One region of the Alteromonas pelagimontana genome, then DNA from elsewhere that is predicted to be linked to it. Evidence: predicted binding sites of a transcription regulator. Region 1 holds the regulator's gene; each other region holds the start of a gene.
What was found. The regulator sigma-54, encoded in region 1, starts transcription at its own class of promoters, with help from an activator protein. The targets are predictions, from matches to a motif close to GTTGGCACGNNNNTNGNNT.

Region 1 (7,795 bases):
CATCAGGTGTTCGCAAAATCCATGGAGCACTACGATCTATTGGGATTTGTGCTCTTTGAGGAGCCCGAATATACCGTGTATGTCGAAGAAAACGCTCCACCCTGGCAGGTCACGGCCAATGAAGGCACTTTGTATAACAACAATTTAATTCAGTTGGAATCTGATGTAATTATTAAAAGCTTAAGTCAGGAAGACTTTGTACAAACCATTACGACCGACTTTATTAAAATAAATCTTGAAGCAAAAACCATGGCTTCCGATCAACCGGTGGAAATTCATGGTGTAGAATACGTTATTAACAGCAATGGGTTTAAAGCCAATCTCCAAACCCGCAAATATGAGTTAATCGATCATGTACAAACTATTTACTCTCCTGACCGCTAGTATTTTTGCTTCGCTTCTGGTGGCGACTTCAGCCTTAGCGGATGTTAAGGATTTCGGCAAACCCATCAAAGTCGATTCCAAATCACAATTTATTGACGGGAAAAATAAAACCTCAGTGTTTAAGGACAACGTACGTATTTCTCAGGGAACCTTGGTTATTAATGCGGACGAGGTAGAGGTAATTGCTTCTGAAGGTGAAGGGCGAGAGGTTTTTATTGCACGCGGTACACCTGCACGTTACCAGCAAATTATGGATGATGGCACGAAGGTGAAAGCCAGCGGCAATGAAATCCGTTATGAGGTAGCGAAACGTACTATATCTTTGACTGGAAATGCTGAGATCCAACAAAACGATAGCGTAGTAAAAGGCGATACCATTACCTACGATATGGCGAAAGAGCAGTTGTCTGCCACCGGTGGAAATGAATCAAGCCCTGGTCGTGTTACCACGGTTTTTCGGCCAGACGCAGTGAACAGCCCGAAAAAAAGTGAAGGTGAAAACCAATCGGAAAAACCACAAGAGAACCCAGAATCAGAGGAATCACAGAAGTAATGGCCACCTTGTCCGTCAGTCATCTGGCGAAATCCTATAAATCCCGTCAGGTAGTACGAGATGTCAGCCTTTCTGTATCCACCGGGCAGATTGTCGGATTATTGGGCCCTAACGGTGCCGGAAAAACCACCACCTTTTACATGATAGTAGGGCTCGTATCATTAGATAAAGGTAAAATCTTTATCGATGATAACGAGTTAACCCATCAACCCATGCACGAACGGGCCAGAAAAGGCATAGGATATTTGCCGCAGGAAGCCTCTATTTTCCGAAAACTGACAGTGCATGAAAATATTATGGCTATCCTGCAGACGCGGAAAGGCTTATCCTCTGTACAACAGGAAGAAGAAGCCGACGCGCTACTTGATGAATTTAATATCAACCATATACGTAATAGTACGGGTATGAGTTTGTCAGGCGGTGAACGGCGCCGAGTCGAAATTGCACGCGCGCTGGCTGCCAACCCTCAATTTATTTTACTCGATGAGCCCTTCGCCGGAGTTGACCCGATTTCGGTTAATGATATAAAGAAGATCATCCAACATTTGCGTGACCGTGGAATAGGGATCCTAATCACAGACCATAACGTACGTGAAACCCTGGACGTCTGTGAAGAAGCCTACATTGTAAGTCACGGCGAGTTGATCGCTCAAGGTAGTGCTGAACAGGTATTAAGTAATCAAAAAGTACGGGATGTATACCTTGGTGAACAATTCAGGCTATAGTAAAGATATGAAGAACCTGCATATCTTATTGTTTATTAACGGATGCAAGCGTACACGAGCATTGAAATTAAGACGTAGATGAAACCATCTTTACAGCTAAAATTTAGTCAACAGTTAACTATGACGCCCCAATTGCAGCAGGCAATTAAACTGCTGCAATTGTCGACGCTGGATCTTCAACAGGAAATTCAGGAAGCTCTGGATTCCAATCCCCTATTGGAGGTGGATGAAGGGAACGATGATGTCGGTGAGAAAAACAATCTCGACAATGACGACTTTAATGAAACGGCAAGTACGCCGTCGGACAATATGGATACCGGCGAAGCGTTAGAGAAAAACGACCTGCCTGACGAGCTTCCTATTGATAGTACCTGGGATGAATATTATTCCGCGTCTTCTGCCCCCGCAGCGTCTTCCTCTTCTGGTGGTAGTGGTGGCGACGATGAACAGGTTTTTCAGGGTGAGACCACAGATAACATTCAGGATCATCTCTTGTGGCAGATGCGTCTGACACATTTTTCTGATACCGATCGTGCAATTGCTATGGCCATTATTGATTCCATAGACGAATCGGGATATTTAACTGTCACCGTTGAAGACATTCTACAAAGTGTAAACGACGAAGATATGGAAGATCCTATCGAAGAAGACGAAGTTGAATGTGTACTTAAGCGGATTCAAATGTTCGACCCTCTTGGTTCTGGGTCCCGTAATCCGCGGGAATGCCTGATGGTGCAGTTAAAGCAGTTCTCCCCTGATACGCCCTGGCTGGAAGAAGCCAAAATGATCATCGATGAATATGCTGATTTGTTGAGCAGCAAAGATTATCGTACGTTGATGCGCAAATCGAAGCTTAAAGAAGATCAGTTGCGCGAGGCCATGCGCTTGTTGCAAACGCTGAATCCTCGCCCCGGCAGCGCCTTAATAACCAAAGAACCGGAATACGTAATACCGGATGTGTCGGTTACCAAGAAAAACGGCCGTTGGGCAGTTGAGCTTAATCCTGACAGCCTGCCAAAGCTAAGTGTGAATCAGCAGTATGCCGCTATGAGTCGTCGTTCGAGAAACAGCAGTGACTCACAGTTCATTCGCTCTCATATGCAAGAGGCGAAATGGTTCATAAAAAGCTTAGAATCCCGCAATGATACATTGCTGAAAGTGGCTAACTGTATTGTTCAGCAGCAAATGGGCTTTTTTGAACATGGCCCTGAAATGATGAAACCTATGGTGCTAAATGATGTCGCAGAGATGGTAGACATGCATGAATCTACTATTTCGCGGGTAACCACCCAGAAATACATGCACACGCCCCGTGGGATTTTTGAGCTGAAGTACTTCTTCTCCAGCCATGTGGCGACAGATTCTGGCGGCGAGTGCTCATCTACCGCTATTCGCGCATTAATTAAAAAGCTGGTGGCAGCAGAAAAACCGAGTAAGCCGCTAAGCGACAGCAAGATTGCTCAATTGTTGGCCGAACAGGGTATAAAAGTTGCTCGGCGAACAATAGCAAAATATCGGGAGTCGTTATCGATCCCACCGTCTAACCAACGTAAAAGCCTTATCTGATAAGGCGGCTCAAAATAAGGAAGACGAAATATGCAAATCAACCTTACTGGTCATCATGTCGAGATCACTGATTCTTTGCGTAATTATGTCGAAACAAAGTTCAGCAAGTTAGAGCGTCATTTCGATCACATATCTAATGTTCATGTAATACTTAACGTAGAAAAACTTAACCAAAAAGCTGAAGCCTCCATGCATCTCAGCGGTGCTGAGGTGTTTGCATCTGCGGAAAACTTAGATATGTATGCGGCAATTGACGGTATGGTAGATAAGCTTGACAGGCAAGTTATCAAGCACAAGGAAAAGTTGAAAAAGCACTAATGCCCGTCATGGATATTCAAACTCTAATCAGCATGGACCGCACTGAATGTGCGGTCCATTGCAATAGCAAAAAACGCATCCTGGAAATCATCAGTGGTATAGCGGCCAAAAATAATCCTCAGGTAGAAGAGGCTGCGGTTCTCACTGGGTTGCTTTCTCGAGAGCGTATGGGAAGTACTGGAATCGGAAACGGTATTGCGTTACCGCATGCCAGGTTGCCGGGCCTGGATCGCGTGGTTGCCATTGTCGTTACCACTGAACCCGCTATCGATTTTGATGCTATTGATAATAAACCGGTAGATATTTTCTTTGCATTACTGGTACCAGAAGAACAAACTGAAGGACACCTACAAACATTAGCTACGGTTGCCTCTAAACTTAGTGACAGAGACACAGTTAAAGCAATTCGGAAAGCCACCACAAGCGATGATATAGTGACGGCCTTGAAATAAGCCGTCACTACGTTTACAGGGAGATGGGCATTGAAGCTTATTATTATCAGTGGGCGTTCCGGGTCAGGAAAATCTGTCGCCCTGCGCGCGCTGGAAGATTTAGGGTACTACTGCGTCGATAATATTCCGGTTAATCTGCTTCCCGCCCTTACCCATACTGTTGCAGAAGAATACGATCAGGTTGCAGTTAGCATTGATGTTCGAAATCTGCCCAAAGATCCCGCTGAACTGGTAGAAATTCTTGATTATCTGCCGGCGTCTTGGAATATGACCATAGTTTATATCGACGCCAGCGATGATATTCTGGTTAAGCGGTTCAGCGAAACTCGTCGTTTACACCCGTTGGCAAAGCTAAACAAATCCTTGTCTGAAGCGATTAAAACCGAAGCGGGTTTACTTGCTCCCATTGCGGAGCGAGCGGATTTATATATTGATACAGATTCCTTATCTATTCATCAATTAGCAGAACTCATTCGAGAACGCATCCTGGGGAAGAAAAGCTCCAGATTGGTATTGGTATTTGAATCTTTTGGGTTTAAGCACGGTATACCTAAAGATGCCGATTATGTATTTGACGCGCGATTCCTGCCCAATCCACATTGGGAGCCTGATTTAAAGCATCTGAATGGATTGGATTCGCCAGTTGAAGTGTTCCTTGGCTCACTGCCCATTGTTACCAAGTTTATCTGGCAAATACAGAATCTACTCACCACCTGGCTGCCTCATTTAGAGCGCAATAATCGTAGCTATGTCACTATTGCTATTGGTTGCACTGGTGGTCAACATCGTTCTGTTTTCGTAGCGCAAACGCTTGCCAAGAATTTCAGTGATATTCATCCTGATGTTCAGATCCGTCATCGTGAGTTAAACAAATAATGCGAATAGAAAAATCTCTTACTATAGTGAATAAGCTTGGACTTCATGCAAGAGCAGCGACTCAGTTAGTTCAACTGGCAAACCAATTTGATGCTGAAGTCACCCTGATAAAGGGCGATAAAGAGGCCAATGCGAATAGCGTACTGGGGCTGATGATGATGGAAAGTCATCAAGGCGAACTAGTTACCGTTATCAGCAATGGGCCGGATGCTGAGGCTGCGATGCAGGCGATTGAAGCGCTTATCGCTGGTAAATTCAATGAAGCAGAATAGCGCTTGTTTTGCTAAAGCAGTATTACGCCCGTAAAGTCTTCTTCTCTATTCCTTACTGAAAAACTTCTCCTGCTAATTTCGTAGAGAGGTCTTGATTGCGCATCATAATGGAAGTTATAAACGCCTACAAAGGCTTCGCGAATCATCGTATTGTGTGGCTATTCATTTTATCCGTCTTTTCCCCTTCCCTGCTGGCGGCGCAGGACAAGGTGATAGAGCTGACAGCGACGAATAACTGGTATCCCTATGTTTACTATGACAGTGAGCGCAAAGTAAGAGGCTCCGATTATACCATCCTTAAAAATTTGCTGAACGAGATGGGGTATCAACTTCGCGCCTCCACCTTTCCTGAGCGGCGAATGGGAAGGAAAATTGAGCAGGGCGATATTGAAGTCGTTCTCGGCGCAGCGAAAAATTCAGTTAGAAGCAGAAACAATACTTTTTCGCTGCCTTATCGCAAAGAAACAATTACTTTTGCTTACCTGAAAAAACACCAATCCGCCTATGCAGACAAGAGCCTGCTTATGTTGCTTGACGAAGGGCATATGGTCGCGATAAATAAAAGCGGCTGGTATGGCGAATGGTTTGCCGACAATGTCATTAAAGCCTATCCAAAACAGATTGTGCACGTTGAAAGTGTTAACAGACGTCTGAACCTGGTGAATCAAAATCGCGTAGAACTGATCGTGGATGACCGGCAGGTGCTGAAAGCAAATGCTAAGTTACTTAATGTTAAAAACCTTATAATAAGCGAGACCCCAATTAATGTTCAAGATGTGCATTTTATGTTCAGCAAGCGCGCAGTCACCAAAGATTTCATGCGTGAATTCAATGCTAAGTTAGCCGAGTTTCTTCTTCACAACACGCCATTGTAGCCCGACTTTTACTCGCTAAATGCTAACCTGATCTGCCTCGCTTTACTGCACCGTTAGCGCTCGAGCGTTTCACTCGTTGCCATTGGATAAATCGCACAAATTTCATGACACTTGGTGGGTGCTGATGTAACCTATAAGTCGTTAATTTTTCCCGTTTTTTGAAGGTCTGCTATGGCCGAAGCCCTTGAAACAAAATACGCCCAAAGTCAGCTAAGACAACTGAATGCCGCCTTGGCAGACGGTCGTTTTGTGTCTGTGCGTAAATTGCTTCATGAGCTGGCTTCCAGTGACGTAGCGCTTATTCTTGAGTCCAGCCCCACCCGCACCCGTGATGAGCTCTGGGAACTGCTAGATGCCGATTTTCACGGGGATGTACTGGAAGAGCTTTCAGAAGATGTGAGGAACGGCATTATCACTAAGATGATGCCAGAAAAAGTGGTCGATGCCCTGGAAGAAATGGACACCGATGATCTTGCTGAAACTCTCAGCAGTCTTCCCGATGAAGTGTTGCAGGGCATACTGCAAACAATGGGTACGCAAGACAGAGCGCGGGCCGAACAAGCGCTTTCCTACGGCGAAGAAACCGCCGGTTTTGTTATGAACACCGATACCATTACGTTGCGCCCCGATGTGACGGTAGATGTGGTGTTACGTTATGTTCGCTTGAAAGGCAATCTGCCGGAAAATACCGATACTTTTTATGTGGTAAATCGCACTGATAATCTTATTGGTATTGTTCCAGTCACGCGAATGTTAACGGCTGATCCTGAAGATAAAATTTCGGAAATCATGGATGATGACGCTGAAGCCATTCCTGTCAATATGCCAGATGGTGAGGTTGCCAGTCTGTTTGAACGGTACAATTGGCTGTCTGCGCCCGTAGTCGATGAAAAAAATCGCTTAGTTGGGCGCATCACCATTGATGATGTGGTAGATATTATTCGTGAGGATGCTGAGCATTCCATGATGAGTATGGCCGGTCTGGATGATGAAGAGGATACCTTTGCTCCAGTGTGGCAAAGTACCAAACGCCGGTCGGTGTGGTTAGCAGTAAACCTGGTTACCGCGCTGCTCGCTGCTGCGGTAAGTGACTTATTTGAGGCAACATTAAGTCAACTGGCGGTATTGGCAATATTGAACACCATTGTACCAAGCATGGGTGGCGTAGCCGGCAATCAAACCTTGACGCTGGTGATCCGCGGCATGGCATTAGGACATGTAAACATGAGCAACGCCCGCTGGCTGATAAGCAAAGAATTAGCAGTGGGATTTCTTAACGGCATGCTATGGGCGGTGCTCATTGCTACCGTAATCGCCGTCTGGAAAAGCGATTTCATGTTAGGCGTAGTGATTGCGTTTGCGATGCTGATTAACATGATTGCAGCGGCGTTATCGGGTGCAACCTTGCCTCTTGTGATGAAACGGCTGAAGATCGATCCTGCTCTGGCCGGTAGCGTTATTCTTACGACCATTACCGATGTTGTCGGTATCTTTGCGTTTTTAGGTACTGCAACGCTGTTTCTTGTTTAGTCTGACGACACCCTGATTCATACGTTTGCCCAAAGCGAAATATTTTGCGCTTATACCGCCTTCTTCTTTTTGTATGCGATCAAAAAAGGGATTGAAAAGGTGGCGCTACAAACGAAATGCTCTATTGTTTCAGAGACTACGAGGGTAAGGAATCCTCGGCTAAAAGTGGCATCATCCGGAGCTTGAGTGTAGAACAAGAAGAGTAATGAAAGGCAGAAGCTTGTTTAGAGAAATAGCGTTATAA
Region 2 (7,795 bases), 1.8 Mb from region 1:
ATAGGTCACGTGCACCAGATACAAGCCATTAGGTTTTGCAGTAGCAGCGGCGAGCGTACGATCTTTAGCAGCAATTAATTCGGCTATCCAGTCCTCGCCCTGCTCTCCTGCGCCTATGTCCATTAACGAGCCGGTAATATTTCTCACCATATGGTGGAGAAACGCGTTTGCATGAATATCAAGAATAACGTATTTACCCAACCGCGAAACCTCTACCCGCGTCACTTCCCGGTAAGGAGAGCGAGACTGACAGTGCGCTGCACGAAAGGCGCTAAAATCATGTTCGCCAATAACCGCCTGCGCCGCCCGGTGCATACGGCTTTCATCCAATTCGCGATACTCGTGAGTCACGCCATTATGTAAAATAGCAGGGCGTAGGCGGTCATTGTAAATGATATAGCGGTAGCGCCGATGTGTGGCAGAAAAACGTGCGTGAAAGTCTTCATCAACCACTTTACACCACGTCACCGCAATAGAATCAGGAACGTTGGCATTTATTCCCATGGTCCAGGCGCGTTCTGGGCGTACCACATCGGTATCAAAGTGCACCACCTGGGCCGTAGCATGAACACCAGCGTCGGTCCGCCCGGCACAGAAAATATCTATCCGTTTATCGGCGACTTTGCTTAATGCCTTTTCCAGATACTCTTGTACGGTAGGAACATTATTTTGTCGCTGCCAACCGTAATGCGCAGCACCGTCATATTCAATTCCCAAGGCAATTCGCGGCATACTTCTCACTACCCTCTTAAAAAAATCGGCTAAGTGTAGTCATAGCCGCATTCAAGTGCAATGCGAGGGACAATCCTATGGGAAAAAACCCGTCGAATTTTTCACTTATCGTCGTTAATCAGCAGCATATCCTCTCTTGCCGCAAATCAACCCTTGAGCGACGCCAGCAAGTTTTCCGCTTCTTCCTGTAAATCACTGTTACCTTTTTCTGCCACTTCTTTTAATAGCTCTCTGGCCGCGTCCATATCATCCATTTCAATATAGACTCTGGCCAGATCAAGGTTTGCACTTTGACCTGCATCTTTGTCGATATCAATTATGTCATCGTCTTCTGACACACCAGTAAAATCAGATAGACTTACGTCCAAATCCAAAGGAACTTCATTGAAGTTATCTTCATCTTCCTGCATGCTTTCATCCAGCAACGTCTCTACATCAAGAAAAGAGGCTTCATCTTTTGCTCTTGGCGCTAAGGGTTCTGCGTCTGTGTCAGTAAGTAAGGCTTCAAGATCAAGGTCTGGATTATCCAGCTTAATGTTTGACTGGCTCTCTGGCTTTCTTTCAGTGTCATCGTCAATAGAACCCAATAATTCATCAAAATCTGAATTTTCCAGCTCATCAAAAATTTCGTCATCGCTGCTGTCACTATCTCCAGTTAGCCAGTCATCCAGCCCGGGAACATCCTCTAGCTCATTAATTTCCTTTTCCGAAAACTGGGTGTTGGGGAGCACACCATCAATTTCCTGCTCTAATGAGAACTCTTCTGTCTCATCAAAAGAATTTTCCAGAATGCTGTCGTTGAAGGCTGTATCTGTTTTACCAGCACCAATCTCGGAAAATGATGGGATCTCGTCCATCATTTGCTTATCAAAAGCATCTAAAGCTTCATCAAGGGGATCGGTCGCGACAAAATCATCTGCCCCTGCCGCTAAGTCCTCGCTTTCACCTGCAGAGCTATCGAAACTATCTTCTGACTCTGTCTTCGGTGCAGCTTCAAATGCGGGAGCTTGCTCTTCCTCAGGGTCATCACTATTAATGTCGCCAGAATCTTTATCAGCTAAACCGGCATCGACAGCGCTTGCCTGATCGGCTTGGGGCGGTGTCACCATTGCGTCTGTTGAAGGATCAGTTTCTGCATTCTCTTCGTGATCACCGGCTTTATCATCTGCTTCCGGCGCAGCTGCGGAAGCATCGGGTGACTCATCAAATTGTGATTCAGATGATGACGACGGCGCCTCTGCTTGCTGCTGTGCAGAGCCTTCTTCATCCGAATCTTCACTCTCTTGCCCGGCTGTCGCGTCAGTTAGCGATTCGTCATTATCTGCATCGCTTGCCGGTAATTTTTCCTCGGGTTGTGATTCAGATGATGACAATGCTTCTTCTGCTTCCAATTCTGCCAATAATTCATCAGAAAGCTCGTCTAATTCTTTATCTTCTTTGGCTTCTTCCGCTTCTAGTTCTGCAAGCAGTTCGACGCTTAAGTCGTTACTGAGGTCATGCTCGTAAAGGCCTTCTTCAGTAGTATCAATTACATGTGCAGGCGGTGTATTAATTACGTCTTCATTACTTTGCGACTGTAGTTTTGCTATCAAGTCGTCAGACAGGGGGTCGCTGAAGTCGTCAGCATTTTCCATATCCTCAACATCTATTTCATCCAGATCTGCAGTTAAGGCATCAAGGTCTTGAATTCCTTGCGGCGACGGTGCACTCGATACCTCAATTTCATCTTCATAATCGTCATCTTCATCACGTTCGTCGGGCATCCCGCCCATCATTTCAATTTGCTCTATTTCGCCGATTAGCTCATCGGTAATGCGATCAAGATCCTGATTCTGCTGATGAATTTCCTTGTCCAGCTTCTCAAGCATATCTTCGTTTATGGTAGCGTCTTCCACCCCAAGAGTTTCTTCAAGCGTAGCTGGCTTGTCTTCCTCCAGCAGCTCATCAATACTGATTTCAGGTTTGTCGTCTGTTTCTTCAGTTGCATCTAGCGCCGTCGTACCCGCACTAATTTTTCCATTTGCGTCAGCTTCATCCGACACTTCAACCACAAACTCATCACTGCCAGTATTATCATTTTTCGCAGAAGAAGCAGCTACAGCTGCGACTTCTTCCGCCGCTCCGCTTCCAGAGATATCCGCGTCTGAACCCTTGTTTGGCTCATCCAGCAGGTCATCGCTCTCCGACAAATCAATTGCATCAATGTCAAACTCAGTATTTAACGTGTCACCATCACCGAAGAGGCTATCAAGTTCGTTCTGATCCAAAGAATCTTCGCCGTCCTCAAATATGTCTTCGCCTCCAGGCACCAGCATATCGTCTTCATCAAGTTCGGCGAAGTTTTCAAGTTCATCGTCTAGTGCCTCTTCCAACTCAGAGGAAAGTACGTCATCAAGCAAATCGTCATCATTAAATAAGTCGTCATCTGACAATTCTGCTGCATCCGCCAGATTGTCTGGCATCGCTGTAGCCATATGAACTGTGGTATTTTCCGGAGCTGATGACATAGATGAGGCAGCGGAAACAGGCGCATCAGGGGCCGAATCAGTGGGTGGCTCCCTACGCTTTAACAGCCAGGCGGCCAACCCGCCCATAATTAAAAGGGTCAGGATCCCGGAACCCACAACTAAGCTGACAGGATGAGCGAGCGTATCCATCAGCGAGCCACCTTTCTCAGCTTGCCGTTCTGATTGCTCCTGTCTAATCATGTCGAGCAACTGGCGTTGTAGCGCGAGCTGTTCATCCATCTGTGCCTGAACATCTCCTTCAACCTGATCACGAAGACTGCTTAAATCAGTATTTACCTGATCTACCCGCTCATATAATTTACGATTTTCGTCAAGTAACGACTGTACATTTTCCAGCGACGCGGCAAATTGCTGCCGCAGTTCATCGAACTGCTTTGCCTGCTGAACATCCATTTGAGTAAGCTGTTTTTCGAGAGCTGTTTTGGTATTGCTTAAATCTTCCTGATTAACCAACGGAACAGCAGGCTTAACGTTTTCTTTGCGAGTTCCCGATTGCTTTTGCAGACGAGCAAACTCTCTTTCATCCTGCTCGGCGCGTTGTTGTGCTTTTTGTGGATCGATGCGAGAAATGTAGCGTTCAGAGGGCATGCGCAATATAGCGCCGTCTACAATCAGGTTTAAGTTGTTCTGTTCAAAAGCGTTGGGATTTAACTGGTAAATCGCCGCCATCACCTGATAAATAGAGAGATTTTTATTTTGCCGATGTCTTTCGGCGATCTGCCATAAAGTATCAGAAGAATCGACGGGGCCAAACTCCACGCCAGAATATTGACTGGTGGCGTTTTTCGGGCCTTTGATTTGCATCGTTCTTTCTTGAGCATCAACGTCTGGATGGGGCGCTGCTAACATTAGTGATAAAACAAATATGCCCGTCAAATGCAATTTCATAGCGTTCCTATATACCCTCAAGCGTCTCAACCGCAGCCATTATTCATTGGCGGTCATTCTAAGGTAGCTGGGTATGTAAGGATAATCATCTGCTGTTATCCCTCTACCCATTGTTATTATTCGCGCGCCGGTTCAACGTAAAACGCGTTTTTTTGCGATGATAAAGCCATGCCAGCTCAACATGATCCGCCATACTGTCAAAACACCGTCATAAGTCAATGAGCCAGCTTCCTTTGACGGGCCATGCAAAAAATAATCCACAGCGACCTCTATCAGTTTTATCCGCTTAAAACTATAAACCAGTTACCAGTAGCAATCTAGGTAATAGCCCAAATAACCGCAGGGAAATGGATAAGGATGATTAGCGAATTAGTTTCTGCTGAATTTTATTGAGGAGGTTTGGTGTGACACATGATAACCAATAGTGTTTAAAATAGTTGTAGCCAGGCAGGTAATGGCCTGCCTGGCGTTGATGTCATTTACATATAATCGCGAATAAGCGTTTCGGCAATTTGCACACTATTGGTCGCTGCGCCTTTACGAATGTTGTCTGAAACGACCCATAGGTTCAGGCCGTTTGGATGCGTAATGTCGTTACGGATACGACCCACATGCACCAGATCGTTTCCGCTGGCACTGCTGACTTGCGTGGGGAACTGTTCCCGGGCCTCATACACCTGCACGCCTGGCGCATCAGCCAGCAACTGCTTCACTTGTTCAGCATCAATAGGCTGGCGGGTTTCCAAATGAATAGCTTCACCATGGCCATAAAAAACCGGCACCCGTACGGCGGTAGCATTTACTAAAATGGAAGCGTCACCCATAATTTTCTGGGTTTCCCACGCCATTTTCATTTCTTCTTTGGTGTAGTCGTTATCCAAAAAAACATCGATTTGTGGAATGGCATTAAATGCGATCTGACGGCTGAAAGCTTCTGGTGTGATTTGTCGCGCGTTAAGAAGATCGGCAGTTTGTTTAGCGAGTTCTTCCATCGCTGATTTACCAGCACCTGATACTGATTGATAAGTACAAACGTTAATTCGCTCAATGCCTACCGCATCGTGTATAGGCTTAAGCGCTACCAGCATCTGGATGGTAGAACAATTCGGATTCGCAATAATATTACGGTTGCGGAAATCAGCTAAGGCATGGGCATTGACTTCAGGCACTACTAAAGGGATATCAGGTTCATAGCGAAACTGAGATGTATTATCAATCACTATACATCCCGCTTCGGCCGCTTTCGGCGCATAAATCGCTGAAACACTGCCACCGGCAGAAAAGAAACCATACTGCGCCTGGGTCCAGTCGAAGGATTCCGCATCCAACACTTCCACTTCTTCGCCCTTAAACGTGACGGTACCGCCAGCAGAACGTTTACTGGCAAGCGGATATAAGGTTTTAACTGGAAATTTCCGCTGCTCAAGAATATCGATCATTGTCTGGCCGACCAGACCTGTGGCGCCAAGAACGGCAACATCAAAGGCTTGTGACATATTAGGTGAAACTCCTACTTTCGTCGCGTGAAAAGGTTAATACATCACGCTGGGCTGATTATTTTGCAACACACTGCTAGAGCATTTCCAAGGTAAATCCCAAACCGGTTAGCTGGCGGATTATACCATTGGAAACCATTCCGGAGAGACGCAGTGTGTACGCTGCATATTCGCGACGAACCCGGTATGATTTTCTTATCGCCGCAAATTGATTCGATTTTGCCATGGCTTGGCGAAAAAACCTATCGTCGTCTTGGATATCATATATCGAAATTAGCAGTTGGCGTAGTTCAGCCCAGGACAATGCTTCGACAGAGGGATCTTCCGGCGTAAAATCAACGGGTTCAGGTGTATCCAAAAAGTCTTCCATGGCAAGCTGAGGAAACTTATCCATCTGATCGCAAAACTGCTCATACACAAGTTGCGTTCCCCGAAGCTTACCTTCAACTGAGTGGCCTGCTATGTGAGGCGTAGCTAACCAAATCTTTTCCAACAAAGTGCTACTGATATTCGGCTCGTTATAGTAGACGTCAAGGACAACCGATGGTGGATTGGGCTTGTGCAGGCGCGCGATTAAAGCGGGTTCATCTATCACCTCGCCACGACAGGCGTTAATCAGTAATTGGTGGCCCTGAAGCGCCTCTAGACGCTGCTCGCTCATCAGGTTAACGGTAGCAAACTCGCCATCTTGAATAAAGGGCACGTGCAGCGTGATCACCTCACATTCTAAGATTCGGTCCATATTTACAAAGTGACGGGGATCATCAGTGTTTTCCAAAGGCGGATCGCAGAGTAAATAAGCAATATTCAATGCTTGTAAATAATGCGCCAGTGCGGTTCCTACATACCCAGCTCCCACTACACCGACCGTAATACGGGAGAGGTCAAGTTTTTCCTGCTCATGCGCGGTTAATAACGCGCTGATTACGTATTCCGCCACTGCTGCAGCATTAGACCCGCCTGCAGAGTTCCATTTTATATTGTGTTGCGCCAAATAGGCGGTATCCAGATGATTGGTGCCAGCTGTCGCTGTGGCAACATATCTGAGGGATGAGGCCTTGTGTAAAAGTGCTTCATCAACTTTGGTGGTAGAACGCACCGCTAAATAATCGGCGTTGACAAGATCGTCGGCACCGACGTCCTGCCAGTTAAAAGCCACAGCCTCACCCAACGTTGAAAAATACTCGGCGCCCCGAGGAATGGTGTCTTCGAAATACAGTTTCATAACGTCACTACATCCTTGAACGAAAGAGAAAACCATCGGAAGCTTAGGAAATTCTCGTGATACAGACAAAAACAGCGCCCACAGGCGCTGTTTTCTTATTCCCTTTAACTTTATCGCTGATAACGCTGCATTACCAGAGTAGCGTTTGTGCCACCAAAGCCAAAGCTATTAGACATAATCGTATTTAACGTAGCTTCACGTGCTTCAGTCACGATATCCAGACCAGCTGCCGCTTCATCCAACTTGTTGATATTAATAGATGGTGCAATAAAATTGTTTTCCATCATCAACAGGCTGTAAATAGCTTCATTCACACCGGCTGCGCCTAACGCGTGGCCAGTCAATGATTTAGTCGCACTGATTGGCACGCCTGATTTGCCAAACACTTCCTGAATGGCCGCCAATTCTTTAACATCTCCTACAGGGGTAGAAGTACCATGAGTATTCAGGTAATCAATGGGTCCATCGATATTCTGCATCGCCATCTTCATACACCGAATCGCGCCTTCGCCGGAGGGAGCAACCATATCAAAGCCATCAGACGTTGCGCCGTATCCGACAACTTCACCATAAATTTTTGCGCCCCGTGCCAGCGCATGTTCTAGTTCTTCAACGACAACCATACCGCCGCCACCAGAGCTGACAAAGCCGTCACGATCAGCATCATAGGTACGAGAAGCCACTGCAGGATTGTCGTTATATTTAGACGACAATGCGCCCATTGCATCAAACTGGCTGGAGAGCGACCAATGAAGCTCTTCACCTCCACCCGCGAATACCACATCCTGTTTGCCTAACTGGATAAGTTCCAACGCATTGCCAATACAATGCGCGCTGGTGGCACAGGCGGAAGCAATGGAATAATTCACACCTTTAATTTTAAACGGCGTGGCCAGACACGCAGAAACGGTAGATGCCATACAACG
Region 3 (7,795 bases), 450 kb from region 1:
ACAGCCCAAGCCAACTAATGCGCTTTTTTTTCGCTTGCGTTTGTTTTTTAGCCACTTATCATGCCATGATGGGAAAACACAGCGTGAATTCTGCTGGTTTAAGCGCACAATTACCAGTGTAATTACCCAATTCTTCTATGCCCGTTTCAGCGAGGAAACACCGATGAAAATTTCCGTAGACGTTGATATATCACCCAAAGAAGCCCGCGAACTGATGGGATGGCCGGATATGAGCAAGCTTTACGAAACCAGCATTTCCACACTTTCAGAGCAGATGCAAAACGGCAACACAGACGCAATGATGTCAATGCTAAAGCCGTATCTTGATGGTAGCCAGCAAGCTTTCTCGTTCTATCAAAAAATGTTCGAGGGATTAGCCTCAACAGGTACTGCAAAAAAATAACTGTGGAGGTGTCTTGTGAAACAGCAAGACGAAGATGATATTCTTGATACGCTAAATAAATACGCACATCAGTTTAATGCCATGGTGCAGGAGGTGTTAAGTCGCCGCAGTGACAGTGCAGATACCGAAGCAATGTTTGATCCGGAAAAACTCCATTCTATGTTGGCGGGCAAGGTTGAGGTAAATTCCGCTAAGCTGATACAGAACCAGATGGACTTCATGCGGCAACAAACTGAACTGTGGCAGCAAGCAACGAAGGCAATGCTGGGAGAAAAAGCAGCCGCCGTGGTAAGCGAAGAAAGTAACGATAGGCGATTTTCTCACAGTGACTGGCAGGACAATCCTGTGTTCAGTTATCTTAAACAAGCTTACCTGATTAATTCAAAAATGCTGCAAGGCATGATTGAATCCATGGAATTCAAAGATCCTAAATCGGCTGAGCAAGTCAAATTTTATACCCGCCAATATATCAATTCGGTCTCACCAACGAATTATCTGCTTTCTAATCCCGAAGTGTGTGAAGAAATTCTTAAAACCAAAGGCCAGAATATGGTCAAGGGCATTGAGAATTTCATGCATGATTTAGAACAAAGCCCCCTTGAAGCGTTTAAAATTACGCAAACTGATATGTCTGCCTTTGCGCTGGGGGAAAATTTAGCAACAACGAAAGGTGAAATAATTTACCAGAACCCGTTGATGCAACTGATTCATTACGCGCCAAAAAAAGTAAAGACTTACGCAACGCCGATTTTGTTTGTCCCGCCGTTTATCAATAAATATTACATTCTGGATCTTGATGAGAATAAATCGGTGGTAAACGGGCTGCTTGATCAGGGCCACAGCGTATTCATGATTTCCTGGATTAATCCTGATGCCAGTTTGGCTAAACATGACTTTGTCAGTTATATGCGGCTAGGCCCTTTAGCGGCAATGGATGTTGTCACCCAGATAACCCAACAATCCAAACTGAATATGGTTGGATTTTGTGTAGGCGGAACTTTATTAGGTATGACGGCCGCCTATCTTCGTGCTCAAGGTGATGAGCGAATCGCCTCTCTGACCCTTCTAACCACGTTATTGGATTTTAGCGAGCCTGGTGAAGTGGGTAATTATCTTACCGAAGAAGCATTGCCGATTATGGAGCGACATGCGGAACTCAAAGGAATTTACGACGGCCGCATTTTGGGCCTGAGCTTTAGTATGCTAAGAGAGAATAATCTGTTTTGGTCGTACTTCATCAACAATTATCTAAAAGGGAAAGATCCGGCTCCTTTTGACATTTTGTTCTGGAACAGCGATGCCACTAATATAACTGCAGCGTGCTTTAAGCAGTATATTCGGACAACATATTGGGAAGATAAGCTTAAACAACCTGGTGGAATACAAATAGACGGTGTGCCTATCGATTTGGCAAATATTGATATGCCGGTTTATTTCCTTTCCACCCTGGCAGACCATATCGTGTTGTGGCAAGGCGCCTATAAAGGTACACAACTCGTTAAAGGAGATACGCGGTTCGTCTTAGGAGGTTCCGGACATCTCGCGGGGGTAATTACTCCCCCGGAAAGCGGAAAATATCCACATTGGGTAAACGCAGAGTTACCAGCAACTGCCAGTGAATGGTTTGACGGTGCTACTAAAAAAGAGGGTTCATGGTGGCCAGACTGGCATCAATGGTTGCTTTCCCATGGCAAGCAAAAAACTGCGGCAGTAAAACCGGGAAAACATAAAGATTTTCCTGTCATAGAAGCCGCCCCCGGAAGCTATGCGCGGCGCCAACTGTAATGCGCATTGATAGTAAGGACACAGGTCCAGAGCTGCGAAATCCAGAAAAAGAATACTGCCAATCCGCAATAATGGGTGATCAGCTCGCAGGCAGAGGTTTAGTAGAAAGAGAAGGCGAAAAAAAGCAGATAAGGAATAATTCCTTTTCTGCTTCTATTTCATTAGGTAGCGACTATAGAGCCTGTTAGAATTTGCTTTCCGCGTATTGCTCTTAATAAACCTGTTTGGTCTGCTGCGCCAGCTACCCAACTTAATCAGCTAAGTGAAATGTTGAGCAGTGACAAGCAAGTCAGATTTTTTGGCTACACTGGGACAGCAATTGCAGATTTTTTCTACTGCACTACAAATTCTGCAACTCAGCCCTGAATAAAATTAACTGTTTTCTTCGATATTTGCCATTTTCAGAACCCGGTCACGCAGCTTTTCGTCAACTTGTACTTGCTGAGCGATGGTGCTGTACGTTTGAACAGAAAGACCGGTTTTTTCAATTTTTGCTACCATTTCACTTTGCGCAGCTTGTTGAATTTTCTTTGCTTCTTCTGGACTTTCTACTTTCTTGAATTCGGCATCGTATTTATTTGCAACCTGTCCTACGGCCTGCATTGCCTCAGTAAATTTCATCAAAGTATCATCATCAAAGTTTTGCGACTGGGGTGCGCTTTCAGTCATCTGGCTTTCGGAAGCCTGATTGTTAGCGCCTTCCTGAGCGGCAAAAGCAGAAGAAGTAGCGCAGGCGGCAACGAAGGCGCTCATGAGAAGATTTTTCGCGAATTTATTCATCATTGACTCCAAGTCAGATCTAGGGACCCCGGAAAAGGGCGCTAGCTAAAAAGTAAACCAGCCTAAGTGCTAAAGCCAAAATCATACCACCACACAAATACCTCTAATTAACAGCGGGTTACTGATTACGAGCCTGAAATCCAGCCGCACAGAGGCTTTATTGTGTCGTTTTTACACGACGCTTAAGTAAAGTATCCTTCAATATTTTTTTAAAATGCCTAAATAATTGTTCCGAAGTATGAGTCATACCGAACACACCATTTAAAATACGGTATCATGATCTCCTCGTTTTGCCTTTTTATGTATAGCACACGTACAAACCGCTATTTAGTAAAGTAGCCTTTCTTTCGGGTTCTCATAGGGAGCTACGCTATCCGCTTGCCTGCCTCTCCCCTTTTACGCTACTCTCACCCAATTCCCCAATGCAGAGCCGCAGTTATGATCACTATCAAAAAGTACCCAAACCGCCGACTCTATGATACATCCCGTAGCCAGTACGTAAATCTGGATTATATAAAGACACTGATCAATGACCGCAAAGATTTCCAGGTAATAGACTCCAAATCTGAAGAAGACATAACCAAGTCACTGCTGCTGCAAATTATCAGTGAATCGGAAAGTAACGTGCATCAGTCGCTACTTACCAACACGCTCCTAAAACAACTTATCCGGTTTTATGACAGCGATATGGAACCTTATGTGCGTGAATATCTTGAACAGAGTCTGGTAAACTTTATTGCGCAGCAAGATAAGATGCAGGGCATGATGAAAAACATGGTGGACTCCAATCCCTTTACTATATTCAGCAAGATTGTCGAGCAAAATATGGAAACCTGGTCCCCTGCGAAAAAATCCAAAAAATAGTGCTGCCGTGGTTTGCTGCGCCGCAGCATGAAATACCATCTGCTTATAAATTATTGTTCTAACCCTTTATGCTGCTTTGCAGCAAAAGCATTTGACTTCCCCTGCCGATTGTCTATTATTTACTCAACGCTATGCTGCGATGCAGCAATTTAGATTGTTCCTTTAATGGATAACGGTTCGTTGGGAGATAAATATGTTTAACAAGTTTTCAGAACAACTGAAAAGTAATTCTAAACCTGTAAACACTTTTTTTGAAGTGAACGCAAAGACGCTTGAAACGCTCTCTTTGCATCAGACAGAGCTGTTTACCGGCCTGATGAGCGACAGCGTAAAGTATATGGAAAGCGTAACTATGCAGACAGAACTGCAAGGCGTGATAGCTGCTAATGCCGAGTTCGCTGAATCTTTCAGAGAGCGCATCACGAGCGCGTCAAAAGAGACGTTTGCCGCTTTGAACGACATGCGTGAGCAGGTCGTTGACGTTATGAAAAGTAGCTTCGATACCAACGCATCTACCGTAAGATCTGATATCCAAGATAATGTGGAACAGACGGCAGATATGGTCAATAGTGCCGAAAAAGCGTCTGAAGAAACCACTAAAACTGTGGCTCAGGCGGCGCAAAAGGCAACCAAAGATACCGCTGAATCAGCGCAAGAAGTCACGGACAAAACGGCTGAGGCAACAAAGGCTGCAACACAAAATGCTGCGGATGAAGCCAAGAAACTGGCAGAAAAGGCCGCGCAGTCTTCGGGGCCAAAGAAAGCAGCATCTCGGTCGCGTGACACCACGTCGGCCACCAAGAAGCCAGCGACGCCGAAAACTACAGACTAATTTAAAATAACGGAGATATCTCATGTTTGAACAAATGAATGAACAAATGAAAAACGCTATGAAACCGATGACCGATTTAGCCGCGCTGAATGTAAACACAATGCAGACGCTAGTGGAAAAACAAAGCTCAATGTACTCTTCTTTAATGAGCGAAGGAATGTCTTATTTTGAGAAAATCTCTCAGCAGCGAGATGTGACTGCACTGGCACAAGCAAATAAAGCCTATATGGAAAGTGTGCAGGAAACAATGTCAGATACAGCTAAATCCAGCTATACGATTCTTAATGAAGCTCAGCAAAAAGCGGGTGAAATGCTCAAAGGAATGGGTCAGGATTTCGCTGCCAAAACTCAGTCTGCAGCTAGTATCTAATTAATACCACAATTCCTACCCAGGTCTTACCCCAGTCAGCTTTTGAGGAGAGACGTAATGAACTATCAGGCTTATGAGTATCTGACACGCGGTGCATATATTATGCATGAAGGACTTAGCCTAATGAATGACATTGCGAGTCATCCTTCCAATCTTCTTTCCCACACTCTGCCCGGCCGCCTTACCCGCGCTTCGCTGGAAACTGCAATGCGGCTGACACAACGCTACGAAAAGCTGGGGTTCAATATCGACGAGATAAAAATAGAGAACAAACGCTGCCGCGTAAAAGAAGATGTAGTATTTAGTAAACCTTTCTGTGACCTGATCCACTTTAACCGTGTGGGCGTGAAAGACGACCATAAGGTCTTGTTGGTCGCGCCGTTATCAGGCCATTTTGCCACGTTATTAAAAGGCACGGTTGAAGCATTGTTGCCGGATCACGAGATTTATGTGACCGATTGGGCTGATGCCCGGGAAGTTCCTTTAGCAGAAGGGCCTTTTACCTTTGATTGTTACGTAGAATACCTCATCGAGTTTCTGGAATTTTTGGGCCCCGGCACGCATATGATTGCAATATGCCAACCTACCGTGCAAGCCATTATTGCAACAGCGGTGATGGCAGAAAAACAAAATAAGTGCGTACCCAAATCACTCACGTTGATGGCCGGTCCTCTGGATACCAGTAAAAATCCAACGCGAGTCAATGAATTTGCGGAAGAACGCTCTATGTCCTGGTTCAGAAACGTGGCTATTATGAAGGTTCCGTATGGCTACCCCGGTGAAGGGCGACGGGTATATCCCGGCTTTATGCAACTGGGCGGTTTTATCAGCATGAATCATCAGGGCCATATGCAAAAATATATGAGCTTTTTCCAAAACCTCGTGTTTGGTGAAGAAGAAGATGCCGATCGTTTTCGCGCGTTTTATGATGAATACATGGCGGTACTCGATATGCCAGCCGAATTTTATCTTGAAACCATTGAGCGAGTTTTCAAAAATAATGAGATTGCTCGTGGGGCCATTACTTACAAGGGCGAACCGGTAAACTTTGAAGCCATCGATAACACTGCCTTATTGACGGTGGAAGGTGCAGATGATGATATCTGCGGTTTAGGCCAGACTGAAGCAGCTCAGGATATCTGCAAAAACATTCCCAAATCTATGCGTCGTCATCACATTCAGCAAGGCGCCGGTCACTATGGAATTTTTAGTGGTTCCAAGTTCAGAAGGCATATTCGTCCTCTTATAACGGATTTTATTCACAAATACGCGTAGTTAAAGACCTTGTCGCTTGGACAGATTTCTCCTCGCTAACATACCGCCACTTGAGGTAGCATGGTGATCTAACCAGCAAAGGTGGATGTTATGAAACGCACATTATCGTGTGGGCTGCGCATTTCTATTCTGTCGCTTTTGACAGCGATTTCTTCAGCCCATGCCGCCAGTAATTTTAATGAATGTAAAACCGCACTTGCCGAAAAAGCAGTGTCGCAAGGTGTTGATGCCGAACTCGCAAAGCAGGTGTTTGACGAAATTAGCTTCCAGCCTCGGGTCATTGAGCTGGATAGAAGCCAGCCCGAGTTTGTGCAGACCTTTCCTGGGTATTATAGCAAACGGGTAACCCCGTGGCGCATCAACAAAGGCCACGAGATGTATGAAAAGCATCGGCAACTGTTGCAGCAACTAAACGATAAGTATGGCGTTCCGCCACATTATCTCGTTGCTTTCTGGGGGCTCGAGACAAATTTCGGCACCTATAAAGGCACCATGCCGGTGCTGGATTCCCTTACCACCCTTGCTTGCGACGAGAGAAGAAGCAATTATTTTACGCAGGAACTGATGGTTGCCATTGCTCTTCTTGAACGGGAAGCGCTGGAGCCTGCCAACATGGTAGGTTCATGGGCCGGGGCGATGGGGCATACGCAATTTATGCCCTCGGCTTATAGCCGTTACGCCATTGATGGTGACGGCGACGGCAAAATTAACTTATGGGACAGTGAAGAAGATGCATTGTCTTCTGCTGCAAACTTTCTTTCTCAGCTTGGGTGGCAGCCAGGTTTTCGCTGGGGTCGTGAAATTACTTTACCAGAAGATTTTGATTATCGGCTGACGGGTTATAAACAACAGCGCAGCCTTTCGCAGTGGAATAAATTGGGTATTACCAAAGCAGATGGCAGCCCTCTTGGCGAAGGTGAAACGGAAGGCTACGTGGTGGTGCCAGCCGGTCATAAAGGCCCTGCTTTTATGGCATATAAAAACTTCCGCGTGATTATGCGCTGGAATAATTCTGAATTTTACGCCATCGCGGTAGGCAAACTGGCAGATCGAATCGCGGGCGAATCTGGTTTGATGGCGTCGCTTCCCGAACTTCCCGCCTATAGCCGGGATGACATTATACGTTTGCAGAAAACACTAAATGAGAAGGGTTTTGACGTGGGTAAACCCGACGGCATTATCGGTCCTGCCACGCGCGTGGGGATCAGAGAATATCAAATTAAGAATGATATGATTGCCGATGGCTTTCCTGGTCTGGATGTGATGAGAGCAATGGGCGTGACGCCGGCAGCAGACAGCACCAGTTAACTGTCTGCTGCACGTGGCGGTCAGTACATATGCTGACCGCCATTAATAGAAAGCGTGGAACCGGTAATAAAACCCGCGTCGTCTCGAATGAGGAACAACACGCTACGGGCGATATCCTCTGGCTTTCCTAATCGCCCTACCGGAATAGTCGCAATAATTTTCTTCAATACTTCTTCAG
Region 4 (7,795 bases), 2.0 Mb from region 1:
ACAGATTCCTCAATTGCGAGGCAAGGTACTGAGCCTGTTGCGTTCGCCCACGCGAAGCGACCTTCTTGCAAAAGCCATTGGTGGTCTATTCAGCCACACACAGCAAGAGCAAACATTATGACACTGGGCGAAGTTACGCTTTTGTTACTGATAGGATTAATCGGCATGCAGTTCTGGCGGATAAGAAGTATTTCGGAGCAGGCCTATCAACATGTTAACCGCTATTGCGAAACCCACGGTCTGCAAGTTTTATCCATTGCCAGAAAGAGTACCAAACCCACTTTCAAGTATGGCAAGATGGACTGGTTTTCCGTTTTTATATTTGAATTTTCAGGTAACGGCGAAGACAGATATGCTGGCGAAATGGAAATGATTGGAAAAAAAGTGATACGAACCCATCTTCCCCCCTATCGCGTGAATTAGCGATAGCATACAAGACTCCGGGGTATTACCGCTCCAGTCATAGAGAATCTTTTTTATGCATCAAAAAAAGCGGTAGCCTGAGGCTATCGCTTTTCTTGAATTTTGAGCGTCCTTCTCAGCGTTCCATTGCGACTAAAATCATCCCGATCCAAATCCTTATACGCCCCTTTCCTTCTTGACTCACGATATCCTCCGTGAGCTACTCATCCCTAAGCAGATCCCTTTCCTTTGTTCCCTGATTTAACGACACATCCTGCGTGGCGCATTCTTCATCCTGAAGTTGTCCTTTACAGTCATCCTGACTACCTTCCCTTTTCCATGAATCCTTTTATGACTACACATCCGCAATGTAGCATTCTCCATCAATGGACTTGTCCTGCCGATATCCCTGCTCGTATCCTTTTCGTCCTGACACTGCACATCCTGATACAGTATGCTTCATCCTGAAGTTGTCCTTCGCAGTCATCCTGACTGTTATCCGTTTCCTTGAGCTCCTTGACATCAACCGTCCTGCGTTGATATTCCCATTCCTTAGGTTGTCCTGGGTGTTTCCGTGTGTCTTCCTGACTCGTCGTGTTTCCCTGTGACAACGACTATATTACGCAGCTCTAGATTCTTTGCGATGTACATTTACAGGTGATTTAGGAAACTATTGTGGGGGAAGAAGTGAGGTTTAGGAAAAACCTTGTAAAATCAGCCATTTCATCTACGATTGCACATTCAGTTTCATGAAAAAGGCCAAAAACTCTTACAACAATGTAGGAAATGTCGTACAAACTTTTGGGTGAATGGGAAAAATGAGGGAAAAAACCTATACAAATGGGTTTTACCGGAAATCAGCCGGAACGCCTTTTAAACATAATTTCACCTGAAACCTGACCAACTTCCAACTTACAAATCAATTCATAATTCCCATGCTCAAAGAAGCTGCGGTACTTAGGAACAGTGACAAATACCCCCACCCCTTCACTGTCAACTTCATCTTCTAAAACGCTGTCGATTGCGCCCATTAACTGGTGCCCTAGACCGTGGTGCTGATGATCGGGATGAACAGCAATGAAGGACAGCATATGGTATTTAGTCGCAGGCATACAAGCGCGAACTTTTTCTTCCTTTTCTACCATTTGTCTGGTTCCAAAGAGTCCTGCCGTCAATAACATCTTCAACCGCCAGTGCCAAAACCGGCCAGAACTGAAGGCAACGCACGGCCGGGTTAAACAAGCGACAGAAAGTATTCGCGAATCATCAAACAGACCAATCATTGGCTGTTTAGCATCCCAAAACGCGGTGAGTTCCTCCCGAATTGCTGACCGCAGACGACTTTCATATCCTTCTCTTTCCGCCTGAAAAATATCCATGAAAAGAGGATCGTCAAAGTAAGCATTATATAAAATTGATGCAGCAACTTTTAAATCATCAGCGCTTAAATAAACCGCTTTAACATTTTCAATGTTTTCTTCAGTGGTTACAACGCCAGACATGGTGTCTCCCTATCCTAATCAATTTGTGTTTTAAGCATAGATTAAAATAAATTTTATGTTCAACTTCATCATGAGGATCTCATGGGAGAGATCGTGAACGTTTACGCGCAATAAGTGAAGGTTGCTTAGCCGAGTTGGGGTTAAGTATACGTTTAAACGCAAAGACTTCTGCAATATCAGTCATCAACAAAGCTGGCACGACAACAACAGTATATTAAGAACCCAATAGCGTTAACAAGAAGTAAAAGACGAGGGAGCTAGGAAAAGCATAGGCAGACGTAAGTACAGAACGTCTGCCGAACAGAGTAACTTAAATTCGAGCGTAGGCGCTGTCGCCCCAACCGACTAAGCTACCGTTTTTGAAAACAAGTGGAGTGCACTCATCTTTAGTAGTGACACCGTCATCCATCGTGCGCTGCGTGCGGTAGAAAAGAATTCGATAGACGCCGTCCTCCTTTTGATGCAATTCATTGAAGTCCGCAACGCCCATTTTCTGAACTACCGATTCATAGCTCATATCTTCTTGCAGCTTCGAGATATGCTGGCGGTTATTGAACTCTCTATCTTCCCAGTCAGAGCTATAATTCCCTTCGTCACCTCCAACTGAAATAACACAACCTGAAAGAGCTATAGGTGCCAGTAAAGCCAGTATCAACACGCAGTGTTTCATCATTTCATCCTTAATTTTTTTTCGGTTTGTTTATCGTGATTATTAACGCCATACAATCAATTTAGAGGCCAACTCTATATCCCCTTGATATTATTACACTTGTGCCTTAGCCTCTGCTATTTTTTGAATAATCGACAGGTCAAACAAGCTAAGAAATAGCTAAAATGGCGAGAAACTCAAAAGTTACGCAACTGTAACTTACACTCATTCTAATGAAGATAACGTAAAACTTTAACCAGTGATAAATCTCCTTCGGAGGACCAGGAGAGATCGCGAATGGTTTTTAAGCCATAAGTGAAGAATTCTTAGCCGAACTTATGGAGCATGGATGCTCCAGCAGAGCCATCAGCGATGATTTTACGGCGTTTCTGATGAGAAGTTTTGCTTATTCCTTGAGACTGCTGGATTTTTAATCACTCATGCTCTTACCCTTTCCCTCGAAAAATTTAAACGGTCATCACTCGGTGTTTTACCATCCGCAAGTTTGCTCTTTCGGCCCTACCAAGTAGTCAACAGTTTCTGCGGACTGAGATTATGCGTTTGTTTTAGCAATAGGTTCCGCTATGCTTGCTATTTTATTCTGTTTGGGAATTACTATCGTGGATCAGGATTCCATTCAAAAATTGTTGATGATTTGCCATCAGTTGCAACAAGATGGCCAGCAACCGAGCGTTGCGTTGCTGCGGGGCAAAGCCCCGATGAAGATATCGGTCACCACAGCAATTGAAGCAATTCGACGGTTTAATGCCGGTGGCAGTAAACAATCCGATGACAGCAAGGTAAAAATATCGAAAGATGCCAACAGGATCGCTGCGCTCGAAAAGCAGGTTGAACGTCTTGAATCCGCAGTGGCAGCGCTAGAAGAGCGTCTCGATAATATTGCCTCCAGCTAGAAACTCTGATTTTAGCCTTGAACTTTGTCCAGCCACAACCCGGTTCGCAACGCGAACGAGCGAGCCTTAACGGAATATGGTCCGTTGAATAAAGCAAATTTTAACGGACTCCAAGTCTGGGCGAGAGTTCTGCCAGGAAGGTAGCCAAATCAGGGGCAAGAGATCGCTCTGGCACCTTACCCACCCTTTCCAGCACGACTTCGCCTGATGCGTTATCCACGCTCAAAATATAATCTTCGTCATCGGTTAAACCGAAGAAAAGTGTAGGCGGCTGCTTTAGCCGTTTTTTCATCAGCAGATGACCAATTAAGTTCTCCTGCAGGCGTGAAAAATCTGTTTCATTCCATACCTGCAGTAATTCGCAGTCTCCCTGAGGCGCTCTAGCTAACAAGTTATTGCTAAAATAGTGCGTAAAATAAAGGCAATACTGTTCATTTAGCACCATCTCGAGCGCCTTTTCCACATTGTCGAATGAACAGCTTTTCTGTTGTAGCGCTGGCAACCAAGGGACCATGGCATCCTGTTCGCCAGTTTTTTGATAACAGGGAGAAAGCCATTCCCTGTCGTACGGGATTAACAAAGGCATTTGCGAAGCCTCCGCCAGCTTCAAGGTTGCATCTACAAAAGCATCTATTTGAGTGAGTACGTGGTTAGTCATATTCGCAACATCATGTTTTCGGTTAAAATAGGTTATCATTGTATGTAACAAAATTCCGTAGCAACCTGCTAAGCGTAAACCGACGAGACTGAGGTTGCTATTTTTTAAATGGTGATTATGAACAGCTCAACTACCTTTACACTTCCAACGCATTTAACGCTGGGAAAGACCGTGGAATATGAGACGGTTTACAACCCCGCCTTGCTTCAATCTGTCCCGCGTTCCTTGGGCAGAGATGCTATTGGTCTAGATGAGGATGCCATTCCTTTTTCCGGCAGTGATGTTTGGACAGGCTATGAACTGTCCTGGCTAAATGCAAAAGGAAAGCCGCAGGTGGCGATGCTGGAGTGCAGCGTCCCGGTTACGTCACCAAACCTTATTGAGTCTAAGTCGTTTAAGTTGTATTTAAACAGTTTTAACCAAACCCGGTTTTCCTCTGTAGAATCGGTACAACAAACCTTGACGAAAGATTTATCTGGTTGTGCCGGGGAGCAGGTCTATGCGGCGGTAGTGCTGCCGGAGAAATTTACCGGTCTTAAAATACAGGAGTTTTCTGGCAAGGTTATTGATGATCTCGATATTGAAGTAACCAACTACACGCCAGAGAATCAGTCATTGTGGTGTGAGGATGACTCAGCCGCCGAGACGTTGATAAGCCATCTGCTAAAGTCAAACTGCCTTATTACCAGCCAGCCGGATTGGGCAAGCATTCTTATTAAATATGAGGGGCAGAAGATTAACGAAGAATCGCTACTGCGCTATTTAATCGGATTCCGTCAACACAATGAGTTTCATGAACAATGCGTAGAACGTATTTTTTGCGATATTCTGGCGCGCTGTCAGCCGAAAAAGCTGACGGTGTACGCTCGTTATACCCGTCGCGGTGGCTTGGATATTAATCCATTTCGCTCGAATTTCGAGCTCCCCTATCCTAATCATCGTCTTGCCAGGCAGTAAGCGCATTTAACGCTCTGCGTCACAAATGGAGCAGAGACCCTCAGGCAGTTAGTAATCAGAAAGGAAAGTGATGGAGTCCAATCAACTACAATCCATAAAACAACATGGAGAAATTCTTGCGCAGTCCATTACTCGCCTGTCCAAGTTTTACGAAGGTTTTTCGACTCCACTGGACACTGAATTACAGATTTTGCGAGGGCACTTGGCGGGCCAGCCTAATTTTACGTTGGCCGCTTTGAGTATCAATAAGCTAAATAGAGAAATTCAATCTGCGCAGGCCAATATTAAAAAATATACTGGCGATACGGTTTCACAGCTAGAGCAAGCTGTAAAAGCGTATCAAACAGTATTCAAGCAAGACATTCAAGTTAAACAAAAAAGCGCGCAAGTGCTGGTGGCGCTACACCAGCCAATCGCTAATCTGTTTGCGCTACAGGCGCTGTGTGTTGAGGTTGCAAACCTGTTTTCTCATATTAAGAGACTTCCAGATAATATTGATGATTCAGTTAAGCGACCTGAAGACAAGCCGCCTTCTGATCATTTATACAAAGCAATTCTTGCCGAATTAAACCAGCTTATCGATACCTATGCCAGTAAACTTCCAGATGATGAACAACTGGCGAATTTGCGCAGCAAGCTGGCTGAGGGGATGACTGAAGAGGAATTGCTAAAGTCTTGCCTCATGATTATCCGACTGGTAGTGAATGACTCGCTATCAGAAGCCAGTTTAACAGGTAAAGTGATACAGAGCCTTCATAGTGCGCTGGGTTCTTTGAATAAAAACGTTAACACCAGCATTGAGCAGTCACAGCTAAGTTTTGCCGCACGCCAACGTACCGATCATCAAATTAGAACCCAGCTTGATTCTATTGAAGATGCATTAAAACAGAGTCCATCGCTAGAGACTTTAAAGCAGCAGGCTCAGGCTCACGTTTCGACTATTGCTTCGTCGCTGGATCATCGGGAAGAAGCAGAAAAAAGAGAGCAGGAAGCGCTGATGTCGTTATTAACCGCCATGCAGGGCCAGCTTGTTCATTTGCAAAAGCAGACGCAATTTTATCGGCGTAAGTTAGCTGAACAACTGATTTCCAGTCACACCGATACGCTCACCCGATTACCTAATCGTCAGGCCTACAATGATCGCCTGCAACAGGAAGCCGAATTAGCGCAACAAAGCGGTCTACCCTTGGCTTTAGCCATAGCCGATCTCGATCATTTTAAGTCAATTAATGATAAATTCGGCCATGCCGCAGGCGATAAAACTCTGCAGGTGGTGGGCAAACATTTTCGCAGCGTCCTTGATGAGCAGGATTTTATCGCGCGTTGGGGTGGCGAGGAATTTGTCTTGTTATTTCCCGGCACAGATGCGTCAGCATTGGTAGAAAAACTGGAATTATTGAGAACTACCCTGGAAAAAATTCCGTTTAAGTTCAAAGAGGAAAAGATTTCCATTTCAGCATCTTTCGGCGGCGCCAGCTTTAAGAACAATGAATCGCCGGAAGATGTGTTTGAACGCGCTGATAAACATCTTTATCAGGCAAAACATTCCGGTCGCAATTGTGTGGTCACAGATCAGGACAAAAGTTAATGAATAAAGTGCAGTTAAATCCAGTGGGATGGATGAGTCAGTTATCTCAGTTAGAGGTGGCACAACTTCAGGATACTACCAACAGCAAATTATACGAACTGTTTCGCAATTGTTGTCTTGCCGTGCTTAACAGCGGTGTAGACGAAGATAATTACGAAGCGCTGTTTGCTCCCTATGACGATTTTGATGTGAAATTAATTCGTCGCGAACGTGGCGTGAAAATTGAATTAATTAATCCTCCTGAAGTCGGTTTTGTTGATAAAAGGCTGGTGCGCGGGGTACATGAACATTTGTTTGCGGTACTGCGCGATATGCTATTCATGGGGAATAAATACGCTTTCATTAAGCAGAATACTCCCGCCGATGGCCCCAGCATTACCGATATGGTTTTTGATATGCTGCGCCATGCTCAGGCATTAGAAGGCAACGATGAACTGAACACGGTGGTGTGCTGGGGTGGCCATTCCATCAATCAAACCGAGTATAAATATACCAAAGAAGTTGGCTATCAATTAGGGTTGCGAGAGCTGAATATATGCACTGGCTGTGGTCCTGGTGCAATGAAAGGCCCCATGAAAGGCGCCACCATTGGTCATGCGAAACAACGGTATAAAAATGGGCGATACATTGGTATTTCTGAACCGAGCATTATTGCGGCTGAGCCTCCCAACGCGATTGTAAATGAACTTGTCATTATGCCCGATATTGAAAAGCGCCTTGAAGCTTTTGTGCGGTTTGCGCACGGAATTATTATCTTCCCCGGGGGCGTGGGGACTGCTGAGGAGCTACTTTACCTGCTGGGTATTTTGATGAACGAGCGTAATGCTCAACAACCTTTTCCCGTGATACTAACCGGCCCTGCTGGCACTGAAGCTTATTTTGCCGCTATTGATGAATTTATTGGTCAGACACTAGGCAAAGAGGCCCAGAGTAAATACACGGTTATTGTCGATAATCCAGTAGAAGTTGCCAGAACCATGGTGGCTGGATTAAAGAAAGTGGAGCAATATCGGTTAGAAATGGGCGATGCTTTTAGTTTTAACTGGTCGTTAAAGATTGACGAACCATTCCAGCACCCGTTCATCCCCACCCATAAAACCATGAGCGAACTGCCGCTTCATCATG

Region 2: CA267_RS16455 (FimV/HubP family polar landmark protein) is a predicted target of sigma-54. The motif match lies at 4,306-4,324, and genes of this name have one in related genera.
Region 3: CA267_RS07325 (DUF4168 domain-containing protein) is a predicted target of sigma-54. The motif match lies at 3,041-3,059, and genes of this name have one in related genera.
Region 4: CA267_RS13835 (DUF3192 domain-containing protein) is a predicted target of sigma-54. The motif match lies at 2,629-2,647, and genes of this name have one in related genera.

The regions. Positions count from the first base shown of each region.
Region 1 covers NZ_CP052766.1:1,172,833-1,180,627, forward strand. Annotated here, with positions in the region: gene lptC (LPS export ABC transporter periplasmic protein LptC) at 1-384, shown strand, start outside; gene lptA (lipopolysaccharide transport periplasmic protein LptA) at 353-937, shown strand; gene lptB (LPS export ABC transporter ATP-binding protein) at 937-1,662, shown strand; gene CA267_RS05385 (RNA polymerase factor sigma-54) at 1,741-3,228, shown strand; gene hpf (ribosome hibernation promoting factor) at 3,259-3,546, shown strand; gene ptsN (PTS IIA-like nitrogen regulatory protein PtsN) at 3,555-3,998, shown strand; gene rapZ (RNase adapter RapZ) at 4,029-4,874, shown strand; gene CA267_RS05405 (HPr family phosphocarrier protein) at 4,874-5,146, shown strand; gene CA267_RS05410 (substrate-binding periplasmic protein) at 5,254-6,021, shown strand; gene mgtE (magnesium transporter) at 6,193-7,551, shown strand.
Region 2 covers NZ_CP052766.1:3,724,778-3,732,572, reverse strand. Annotated here, with positions in the region: gene truA (tRNA pseudouridine(38-40) synthase TruA) at 1-732, opposite strand, end outside; gene CA267_RS16455 (FimV/HubP family polar landmark protein) at 879-4,148, opposite strand; gene CA267_RS16450 (aspartate-semialdehyde dehydrogenase) at 4,628-5,644, opposite strand; gene CA267_RS16445 (4-phosphoerythronate dehydrogenase) at 5,721-6,869, opposite strand; gene fabB (beta-ketoacyl-ACP synthase I) at 6,980-7,795, opposite strand, start outside.
Region 3 covers NZ_CP052766.1:1,622,975-1,630,769, forward strand. Annotated here, with positions in the region: gene mrcB (penicillin-binding protein 1B) at 1-19, opposite strand, end outside; gene CA267_RS07315 (DUF6489 family protein) at 164-403, shown strand; gene CA267_RS07320 (PHA/PHB synthase family protein) at 419-2,188, shown strand; gene CA267_RS07325 (DUF4168 domain-containing protein) at 2,561-2,971, opposite strand; gene phaR (polyhydroxyalkanoate synthesis repressor PhaR) at 3,407-3,832, shown strand; gene CA267_RS07335 (phasin family protein) at 4,026-4,664, shown strand; gene CA267_RS07340 (phasin family protein) at 4,687-5,034, shown strand; gene CA267_RS07345 (polyhydroxyalkanoate depolymerase) at 5,092-6,309, shown strand; gene CA267_RS07350 (lytic murein transglycosylase) at 6,400-7,617, shown strand; gene phbB (acetoacetyl-CoA reductase) at 7,638-7,795, opposite strand, start outside.
Region 4 covers NZ_CP052766.1:3,150,917-3,158,711, reverse strand. Annotated here, with positions in the region: gene CA267_RS13850 (DUF3549 family protein) at 1-121, shown strand, start outside; gene CA267_RS13845 (DUF3301 domain-containing protein) at 118-423, shown strand; gene CA267_RS13840 (GNAT family N-acetyltransferase) at 1,260-1,904, opposite strand; gene CA267_RS13835 (DUF3192 domain-containing protein) at 2,215-2,574, opposite strand; gene CA267_RS13830 (hypothetical protein) at 3,138-3,467, shown strand; gene syd (SecY-interacting protein) at 3,568-4,125, opposite strand; gene queF (NADPH-dependent 7-cyano-7-deazaguanine reductase QueF) at 4,243-5,082, shown strand; gene CA267_RS13815 (GGDEF domain-containing protein) at 5,153-6,670, shown strand; gene ppnN (nucleotide 5'-monophosphate nucleosidase PpnN) at 6,670-7,795, shown strand, end outside.